Regions from separate parts of the Streptomyces sp. NPDC001568 genome, predicted to be linked through region 2. Evidence: riboswitches for the same ligand, from Rfam matches in the RefSeq annotation. Region 2 holds a riboswitch; the other holds the start of a gene.
What was found. Region 2 has a riboswitch for cobalamin ahead of ACFY0I_RS27685 (energy-coupling factor ABC transporter permease). Riboswitches for the same ligand answer to the same signal wherever they lie in the genome.

Region 1: another riboswitch for cobalamin. It lies ahead of ACFY0I_RS02665 (ribonucleoside-diphosphate reductase subunit alpha); the one in region 2 lies ahead of ACFY0I_RS27685 (energy-coupling factor ABC transporter permease).

The regions. Positions count from the first base shown of each region.
Region 1 covers NZ_JBIAVF010000001.1:559,091-563,820, reverse strand. The annotation lists gene ACFY0I_RS02680 (carbon starvation CstA family protein) at 1-933, shown strand, start outside; gene ACFY0I_RS02675 (CstA-like transporter-associated (seleno)protein) at 948-1,145, shown strand; gene ACFY0I_RS02670 (GNAT family N-acetyltransferase) at 1,238-1,750, shown strand; cobalamin riboswitch at 1,795-1,926, shown strand; gene ACFY0I_RS02665 (ribonucleoside-diphosphate reductase subunit alpha) at 2,089-4,482, shown strand; gene ACFY0I_RS02660 (ribonucleotide-diphosphate reductase subunit beta) at 4,482-4,730, shown strand, end outside.
Region 2 covers NZ_JBIAVF010000016.1:84,411-89,140, reverse strand. The annotation lists gene ACFY0I_RS27700 (energy-coupling factor ABC transporter ATP-binding protein) at 1-14, opposite strand, end outside; gene cbiQ (cobalt ECF transporter T component CbiQ) at 11-760, opposite strand; gene ACFY0I_RS27690 (energy-coupling factor ABC transporter substrate-binding protein) at 765-1,154, opposite strand; gene ACFY0I_RS27685 (energy-coupling factor ABC transporter permease) at 1,151-1,849, opposite strand; cobalamin riboswitch at 1,878-2,074, opposite strand; gene ACFY0I_RS27680 (flavodoxin family protein) at 2,141-2,893, shown strand; gene ACFY0I_RS27675 (hypothetical protein) at 2,996-3,523, opposite strand; gene ACFY0I_RS27670 (SsgA family sporulation/cell division regulator) at 3,668-4,081, opposite strand; gene ACFY0I_RS27665 (hypothetical protein) at 4,131-4,580, opposite strand.

The DNA of each region.
Region 1 (4,730 bases), on a different contig from region 2:
GCCGCCGTCACCAACTTCGGCTTCGCCATCAGCCCGGACGCCCTCGCGCAGGCCGCGAAGGACGTGGAGGAGGCCAGCCTGCTCTCCCGTACGGGTGGCGCCCCGACCTTCGCACTCGGAATGTCGGAGATCTTCTCGGCCGTCATAGGCGGCGCCGGCATGAAGGCGTTCTGGTACCACTTCGCCATCATGTTCGAGGCCCTGTTCATCCTGACCACGGTCGACGCGGGCACCCGCGTGGGCCGGTTCATGCTCCAGGACACCCTCGGAAACGTGCACAAGTCCTTCCGGGACGTCAGCTGGAAGCCGGGCGTGTGGCTCGCGAGCGCCATCGTCGTCGGTGGCTGGGGCTACTTCCTGTGGGTCGGCGTCAAGGACCCGCTGGGCGGCATCAACCAGCTGTTCCCGCTGTTCGGCATCGCGAACCAGCTGCTCGCGGCGGTCGCGCTGGCCGTCTGCACGACCCTGCTGGTCAAGTCCGGGCGGCTGAAGTGGGCCTGGGTCACCGGGGTCCCGCTGGCGTGGGACGTGGCCGTCACCCTCACCGCCAGCTACCAGAAGATCTTCTCCGAGGACGTCAAGGTCGGCTTCTTCGCCCAGCGCGACAAGTACCAGGCGGGCATCGACGCCGACAAGGTGCTGCCGCCCGCCAAGACCATGGACGAGATGCACACCGTGGTCACCAACGCCACGGTCGACGGCGTCCTGTCGGTGCTGTTCGCCGTCCTCATCATCATCGTGCTGGTGGACGCGGGCCGGACCTGCTTCAGGGCGATCGCCCACCCCGAGTCGGTCCGCCTCTCCGAGGTCCCGTGGTCCGAGTCGAAGATCGTCGCGCCGGCGGGGCTCATCGCCACGGCCGAGGAGAAGGCCGAGCTCGCGGCGGCCGGCCTCGACAGCGGCGGCGGCAAGGTCAAGGAGCCCGTCGCGTGAACACCGCGCGCGCGGTGGGCGGACTGCGCCGGGCGCTGACGAAGGCCCGGTACTACGTACGGGAGTTCTCCGGCGAGGCGGCGTACGACCGCTACGTCGCCCACGCCCGGGCCCACGACCCGGACGCCGGGGTCCTGACCCGGCGCGCCTTCGAGCGGGCCCGCACCGACGCCCGCGAGGCGGACCCCCGCGAGGGCTTCCGCTGCTGCTGACCGCCCGCGCGAAGGGCCCCGCCGCACCCCGGCGGGGCCCTTCCGCGTCCGCGGGTCGCCCCCGCCCTCCATCCGTCCCGCACACTCGACGCATGGACATGACGATCAGGGCGGCACTCCCCGCCGAGTACGAAGAGTTGGGCGATGTGACCGCGCGGGCCTACCTCGGTGACGGGTTGCTCGACGGGAATCCCGACGGCTCCTACGAGCGCGTGCTGCGCGACGTCGCCGGCCGCGCCGACCACGGCGAGGTCCTCGTGGCCGTGCTCGACGGGCAGCTGCTGGGCGGTGTGACGTTCGCCCCTCCGGGCAGCCCGCTCGCCGACATAGCCGGCCCCGGCGAGGCCGAGTTCCGGATGCTCGCGGTGGACGCCGCCGGCCGGGGCAAGGGCGCCGGAGAGGCCCTCGTACGGGCCTGCGCCGAGCGGGCCAGGGCGCTGCCCGGAGTGACCCGGCTGGTGCTCTCCACCCAGCCGCAGAGCCCCGCCGCGCACCGGCTCTACGGCCGCCTGGGCTTCGTCCGCACCCCCACGCGGGACTGGTCCCCGCTGCCCACGGTGCCCCTGATCACCTACGCCCTGGAGCTGTACGCACCCGAGCAGTAGCCACCCCGACACAACATGTGGGGGCTACCGCAACGAGCCGCCCCCACATGTATGCTCATGCCTGCTGTCGCCGCAGGGGAATCCGGTGCGAATCCGGAACTGTCCCGCAACGGTATGAAGTGCACCCATTGGTGCGTCCGCAAGTCCGAGGACCTGCCGACAGCGCGCCCGGCTCGACCGAACCGGGTGTCGACACGTCCGGGCCTCGCGGTTGGGCCGGTGGACGCCACGCGGTGCACGTACCGCCTGCCCTGTCCGGGCCGGTGCGTGGTCTTCCCGCGTGCGCCCGCTCTCCCCGCCCCGTCGAAGACCGGGCCGAGTGAGGGAGAGCTCCCCCCGTGACCATCGCGCCCGCCGCACCGCGCGCCGAGTCCGCCCAGTCCGCCAACGAGGCCGCGCTCGCGCCCGAGGGCCCGGGGACCGCACTGCTGCGCACCCTCACCGAACTCACGGCCGATCTGCCCGACACCGACCCCGGCCGGGTCGCCGCCGCCGCCCTGCGGGGTCGCAGCTCCGTCGCCGACGAGGCCGAACTGCGCGGGCTGGCCACCGAAGCCGCGGCCGGTCTGATCTCCGAGGACCCGGCGTACTCCCGGCTCGCCGCCCGGCTGTTGACCCTCGCCGTCGCCGACGAGGCCGCGGGCCAGGGCTCCACCTCCTTCGCCGAGTCCGTCGCCGTCGGCCACCGCGAGGGCCTGATCGCCGACCGCACGGCCGATTTCGTCGAGACCCACGCCGCCCGGCTGAACTCCCTGGTCGAGCACGCCCTCACCGAGGGCGCCGACGACCGCTTCGGCTTCTTCGGCCTGCGCACCCTGCACAGCCGCTACCTGCTGCGCCACCCGATCACCCGCCAGGTCATCGAGACCCCTCAGTACTTCATGCTGCGCGTGGCCTGCGGCCTCGCCGCGGACGAGAGCGTCCAGGCCGTCGAGGAAGTGGCCTCGCTCTACCGGCTGATGAGCCGCCTCGACTACCTGCCGTCCTCCCCCACGCTCTTCAACTCCGGCACCCGGCACCCGCAGATGTCCTCCTGCTACCTGCTGGACTCCCCGCTCGACGAGTTGGACTCGATCTACGACCGCTACCACCAGGTCGCCCGCCTGTCGAAGCACGCCGGCGGCATCGGCCTGTCGTACTCCCGCATCCGCGCCCGCGGCTCCCTGATCCGCGGCACCAACGGCCACTCCAACGGCATCGTCCCGTTCCTGAAGACCCTCGACGCCTCCGTCGCCGCGGTGAACCAGGGCGGCCGGCGCAAGGGCGCCGCCGCCGTCTACCTGGAGACCTGGCACGCGGACATCGAGGAGTTCCTGGAGCTGCGCGACAACACCGGTGAGGACCAGCGCCGTACGCACAACCTGAACCTCGCCCACTGGGTGCCGGACGAGTTCATGCGCCGTGTGAACTCCGACGGCCAGTGGTCGCTGTTCTCCCCGGCCGACGTCCCCGAGCTCGTGGACCTGTGGGGCGACGCGTTCGACGCCGCCTACCGCAAGGCCGAGGCGGACGGTCTGGCCCGCAAGACCATGCCCGCCCGCGACCTGTACGGCCGGATGATGCGCACCCTCGCGCAGACCGGCCAGGGCTGGATGACCTTCAAGGACGCCTCCAACCGCACGGCGAACCAGACCGCCGAGCCTGGCTCGGTCGTCCACTCCTCCAACCTGTGCACCGAGATCATCGAGGTCACCGACGACGGCGAGACGGCCGTCTGCAACCTCGGCTCGGTCAACATGGGCGCCTTCGTGGTGGACGGTGAGATCGATTGGGAGCGCCTGGACGAGACCGTCCGCACGGCCGTGACCTTCCTCGACCGCGTGGTGGACATCAACTTCTACCCGACCGAGCAGGCCGGGCGCTCCAACGCCCGCTGGCGTCCGGTGGGCCTGGGCGCGATGGGCCTCCAGGACGTCTTCTTCAAGCTGAAGGTGCCCTTCGACTCCCCCGAGGCGAAGGCCCTGTCCACGAAGCTCTCCGAGCGGATCATGCTGGCCGCGTACGAGGCCTCCTGCGACCTCGCCGAGCGCAGCGGCCCGCTCCCGGCCTGGGAGAAGACCCGTACCGCCCGCGGCGTCCTGCACCCGGACCACTACGACGTCGAGCTGAACTGGCCCGAGCGCTGGGACGCCCTGCGCGCCCGCGTCGCGAAGACCGGCATGCGCAACTCGCTGCTCCTCGCCATCGCGCCGACGGCGACGATCGCCTCGATCGCGGGCGTGTACGAGTGCATCGAGCCGCAGGTCTCCAACCTGTTCAAGCGCGAGACCCTCAGCGGCGAGTTCCTCCAGGTCAACGCGTACCTGGTGGAGGAGCTGAAGCAGCTCGGCGTGTGGGACGCGCAGACCCGCGAGGCGCTGCGCGAGTCCAGCGGCTCCGTGCAGGGCTTCGGTTGGATCCCGGCCGAGGTGCGCGAGCTGTACCGGACGGCGTGGGAGATCCCGCAGCGCGGCCTGATCGACATGGCGGCGGCCCGTACGCCGTTCCTCGACCAGTCGCAGTCGCTGAACCTGTTCCTGGAGACGCCGACCATCGGCAAGCTCAGCTCGATGTACTCGTACGCCTGGAAGCAGGGCCTGAAGACCACGTACTACCTGCGCTCGCGCCCGGCGACGAAGATCGCCCGCGCCGCGCAGGCCGCCGCCCCCGCGGCGCTCCCGCAGGCCGTGACCGACGCGGAGGCGCTGGCCTGCTCCCTTGAGAACCCCGAATCGTGCGAGGCCTGCCAGTAATGAGCACCACCAACAAGAACCTGCTGGACCCGGGCTTCGAGCTGACGCTCCGCCCGATGCGCTACCCGGACTTCTACGAGCGCTACCGGGACGCGATCAAGAACACCTGGACCGTCGAGGAGGTCGACCTCCACTCGGACGTCGCGGACCTCGCGAAGCTGACGCCCGGTGAGCAGCACATGATCGGCCGGCTGGTCGCGTTCTTCGCGACGGGCGACTCGATCGTCTCGAACAACCTCGTGCTGACG
Region 2 (4,730 bases):
ACCAACGGGGTCACGGATACAGCTCCTTCAGTACGAGGGTCAGGCCGACCAGGGAGGCCAGCAGGGCGGCGGACGCCGCCAGGAAGCGCCGGGACAGGGCCGCCTCGGGGACGAGCACCCGCAGCGCGCCGTCGTAGCCGCGCCCGGCCAGCCCCTCCTGGAGTCGGCCAGCGCGGTCGAAGGCCCGTACGAACGAGGTCGCCGCGAGCCCGGCCAGCGAACGCCACACCGCGGCCCGGTTCGTGTGCCCGAGGCGGGCCGCCTGGGCCCGGCGGACCTGGGCCATCGAGTCGAGCAACAGGAACCCGATCCGGTACATGACCAGGGCCACGTCCACGACGGGGGCCGGCACCCCGGCCCGCACCAGCCGGGGCAGCACGTCGGAGACCGGGGTGGTGAAGGCGAACAGCAGCACCCCGAGCGAGGCCGCCGAGGTGCGCAGGAGCAGCTCGGCGGCGTGCCGGGGCCCGTCGGGGGCGAGCGAGACGAATCCCGCCGGCCCGCCCAGGGACACCAGCAGCGGCAGCGCCCCCGTGCAGCAGAACCCGAGCGGCACCCGGAAGGCCCGCCACAACTGCCGGCCGGCGACCCCGGCGGGGCCGAGCAGCACCGCCAGGGTCGCCGCGGCGACCAGCGGCCCGCCGGGCCAGGGCGGCAGGCACACGGCGGTGACCGTCAGCCCCAGCCCCAGCAGGGCCTTCTCCAGCGGATGGCGCCGCCGCCAGCGGCTGCCGTGCGCCGCGACGTCGATCGGCAGCACCGCGCTAGCGCTCCGCGCCGGCCGCGGGGGCCGTACCCGCGTCGCCGCCGGTCCCGACGCCCGTCCCGGCAGCGCCGTCGGCCTCGGCGGCCGCGAGCGCCGCGCCCTGCCGGCGCCCCTTGCGCACGCCGAAGTAGTACGCGAGCACGCCCGCGCCCAGCGCCGCCTGGAGGGCGAACAGGGCCGACTCGATCTCGCCCGACGGGGGTTCGTACAGGGGGGAGAACCAGGGCTCGTAGTCCGGCTTCAGCTCGGTGATGGCCGCCTCGGCCTGCGCGTCGGCGCCGGCGAACGGCTCCTCCTTGCCGTCCCCGAGCCCCAGCGCGAGCGGGAGCACGGCCAGCGCCGCCACCAGGAGCAGCAGCAGGGTGTTGATCTTCGCGTTCCTGGTCATCGCGCCGCCGCCTCCTGCTTCGACTTGGTACCGGTCAGCCGGGCGACGCCCAGGCGCACCAGGTCGGACTTGCTCGACTGCATCAGCAGCCGCACCACGAGGACCGTCAGCAGGCCCTCGCTGACCGCGAGCGGGATCTGGGTGAGGGCGAAGATGCCCGCGAACTTCTCCAGCGCGCCGACGAACCCGCTCGCGGGGTCCGGGAAGGCCAGCGCCAGCTGGACGGAGGTCACGCAGTAGGTGACGAGGTCGGCGAAGAAGGCGCCGAAGAAGACGGTCACCATCAGCGGCACGTCGAACCTCTTCAGCAGTCGGTAGACCCCGTAGCCCGCCCAGGGTCCGGCGATGGCCATCGAGAAGACGTTGGCGCCGAGCGTGGTGAGCCCGCCGTGCGCCAGCAGCAGGGCCTGGAACAGCAGGGTGATCGTGCCGAGGACCGCCATGATCGGCGGCCGGAACAGGATCGCTCCCAGCCCGGTGCCGGTGGGGTGCGAGCAACTGCCCGTCACCGAAGGGATCTTCAGGGCGGAAAGGACGAATGTGAACGCTCCGGACGCCCCGAGCAGCAGGGTGCTCTCGGGATTGGCCTTCACCTCGCGGGTGAGGGCGCGCACACCGTGGACGACGAAGGGAGCGGATGCGGCGCCCCAGGCGACCGCGTGCAAAGGGGGCAGGAACCCCTCGGCTATATGCATGAGTAGGGAGACCTCTCCAGCACCTCGTGGATGGACGACGTGCCCCGGCCGGTCTCCTGGCTCACGGGTACTGATGCCCTGACTCCGCCTTCCCGGGGCCGTGCGGTCTCCCGCGCGGAACCCAGTGGCTTCCCGCAGGAATGGAGCCGGACTTCCCGATCACAGTGGCGAGGGCCGCACCGGTTTTCCACCGGTTTCCCGAACACCAAGGCCCGCTGACAGTAGTCGGCCGCGCGGACCGGCAACAACCCGGCCCCGCCGGCGGGCGGTGACCCGGGTGGGTGCGGCCCGATGGCGCCCGGGGCCCGGCCGGGCCAGCGTGGGGGAGTGGCTGACGACTCCTTCGACTACTCGGACCTCTCCGCCGTCTACGTGAACTGCACCCTCAAACGCTCGCCCGAACCCAGCAACACCGAGGGCCTCATCGCGCGCAGCCGCGCCGTCATGGAGGCCGCCGGCGCCCGTACGTCCCTGATCCGGGCCGTCGACCACGACATCGCCACCGGGGTCTGGCCGGACATGACCGAGCACGGGTGGGAGAGCGACCAGTGGCCGGTCCTGTACAGCCGGATCATGGACGCCGACATCCTCGTGCTCTGCGGCCCGATCTGGCTGGGCGACAACAGCTCCGTCATGAAGCAGGTGATCGAGCGGCTCTACGCCTGCTCCTCGATCCTCAACGAACGGGGCCAGTACGCCTACTACGGGCGCGTCGGCGGAGCCCTGATCACCGGCAACGAGGACGGCGTCAAACACTGCGCCATGAACGTCCTCTACAGCCTCCAGCACCTCGGCTACGCCGTCCCGCCGCAGGCCGACGCCGGTTGGATCGGCGAGGCCGGGCCGGGACCCTCCTACCTGGACCCGGGTTCGGGCGGCCCCGAGAACGACTTCACCAACCGCAACACGGCCTTCATGTCCTGGAACCTCATGCACCTGGCCGCGCTCATCAAGCGCGCCGGCGGTTTCCCCGCGCACGGCAACCAGCGCTCCGAGTGGGACGCGGGCTGTCGCCTCGACTTCCCCAACCCCGAGCACCGCTGAGCCGTCCGGAGGCGGACCGGTGGGCCGACCCCGACCGGTGACGACAGGGGGCCCGGGGTGTGCGACACCCCGGGCCCCCGACCGCGCGCGGGTCCCGTCAGGTCAGCACACGTTGGGGTGCGAGACGTCCACCACGACCCGTTCCGGGTTGTGCAGGACGGTGACGCCGTAGGCCGGCTTGGTGTCGAAGGCGGCGCCGAAGGTCACGTACCCCTCGTAGTCGCCGGTCATGGCGATGCCCTTCAGCTTGGGCAGGTAGATCTTCTGCAGCCGGGGGCCCTGGTAGACGTTCTGGCCGGCGTCGTCGTGGCCCGCGGCCGGGTTCAGGCGGATCTCCAGGAAGTACTTCCCGGCCAGCGGGACGGGCTTGCCCGACCCGTCGTAGACCAGCTTGGAAACGGGACTGACGTTGACCGTCGGGACGTAGCCCTGGAGGTCGATCACGATCCGGTCGAAGGTGCAGTGACCGCCCCAGCGGGCGTTCACGACGAGCGGAGTCTGGGTCCTGGTGGTGGAAGCGGCGGCGGAGGCGGCGGTGGCCGGACCGGCGAGTGCGAGTCCGGCGGTGAGCAGCGCGCCCGTGGCCAGGGCCACGATCCGCCGACGACGAGGGCGAAGCAGGTGACGCATGACGTCCCCCCGATTCTTCAGAGACGGGGACAGGGTTGTCATCGGGTAGGACACCCGAGGGGCGCCCACGGTTGCACGCCCGCGCCGCCCCGTTTCCGCCCGCTCCGGCGCCCCCCCCGGCCGCGCGGCGCACCGGGCGGCCGGTCAGTGCGCCAGCAGGGCGCTCACCTCGGCGTCGAGGTCGTAGTGGCGGCGCTCCTGACCGCGCGGGACCAGGACGGTCATCCGGCGACACAGCTCGCGGACGTCCTTGGCGCGGGCGGAGACCACGCAGTTCTGCAGGCCGTTGCTGAAGGCGAGGAAGACCCGCGGCTCCGAACGCTGCCGACGGGGCCACACCTGTATGTCCCCCTCGCCCGTCGCGGTGGCCTCCCCGTCGAGCAGCAGCTCCCGGGAGAAGACCCAGCGCGCCAGGTGGACCCCCGCGCCGCGGAAGTCCACGGCCAGCTCGTACGGCCGGTCCGTGCGGTACACGAAGACTCCCTGGAGGGGGACGGACACGGGAGCCGCCTCCAGCCGGAGCGGCAGGACGCGGTGCTCGGTGACGACGGTGTCCAACGGGTGAGCCTTCCTCTCGAACGGGGTCTTCCGGGGCCCTTCCGGCACGCTAGCCGACCCCCTCGGCCCGGCCGGGCGCCGAAGGTCCCGAGGCGGACGGGCCCCTGGACCCGTCCTCGGGGCCCGCGGGCAGCCGCAGGCCGACCAGGGCGGAGACCCCGGCGCCGAGCGCGCCGAGCAGCAGCAGGGCCGCGCCCGGGTTGACGTACGGGGGGACGGCGGCGAGCCGGCGGTGCGGGTCGCCGGGGATGTGGCATTCCAGCTCCAGCGGCAGGAAGGTCGCCCGGTAGCCGTCCACGCGGGCCATCCGGTCCTGCCCGACCGCCTTCAGGCAGGCGTCGAAGGTGCGGCTCTCGTCGAGGAACAGCAGCGGCAGGGTGCCCCACACGTAGAGGCCGACGGCCCCGGCCCCGCAGGCCGCGGCGATCCTGCGCCGGGGTGCTCGCGCGTTGAGCGCGTACGCCAGGAGGCCGGCGGCGGCGACCAGTCCGACCAGCACGATCGTGATCAGGGCGATCGGATTGTGCCCTTCAAATGACCCCGAGGCATGCGGACTTGGAGCCCAGTGCGATGTTTCCACGCTTCCCCCCTCGCCGGTACGCGAGATCGTAGCCGCCTCCTGCGACGCCCCTGCCCCGCCCCTGGTTCC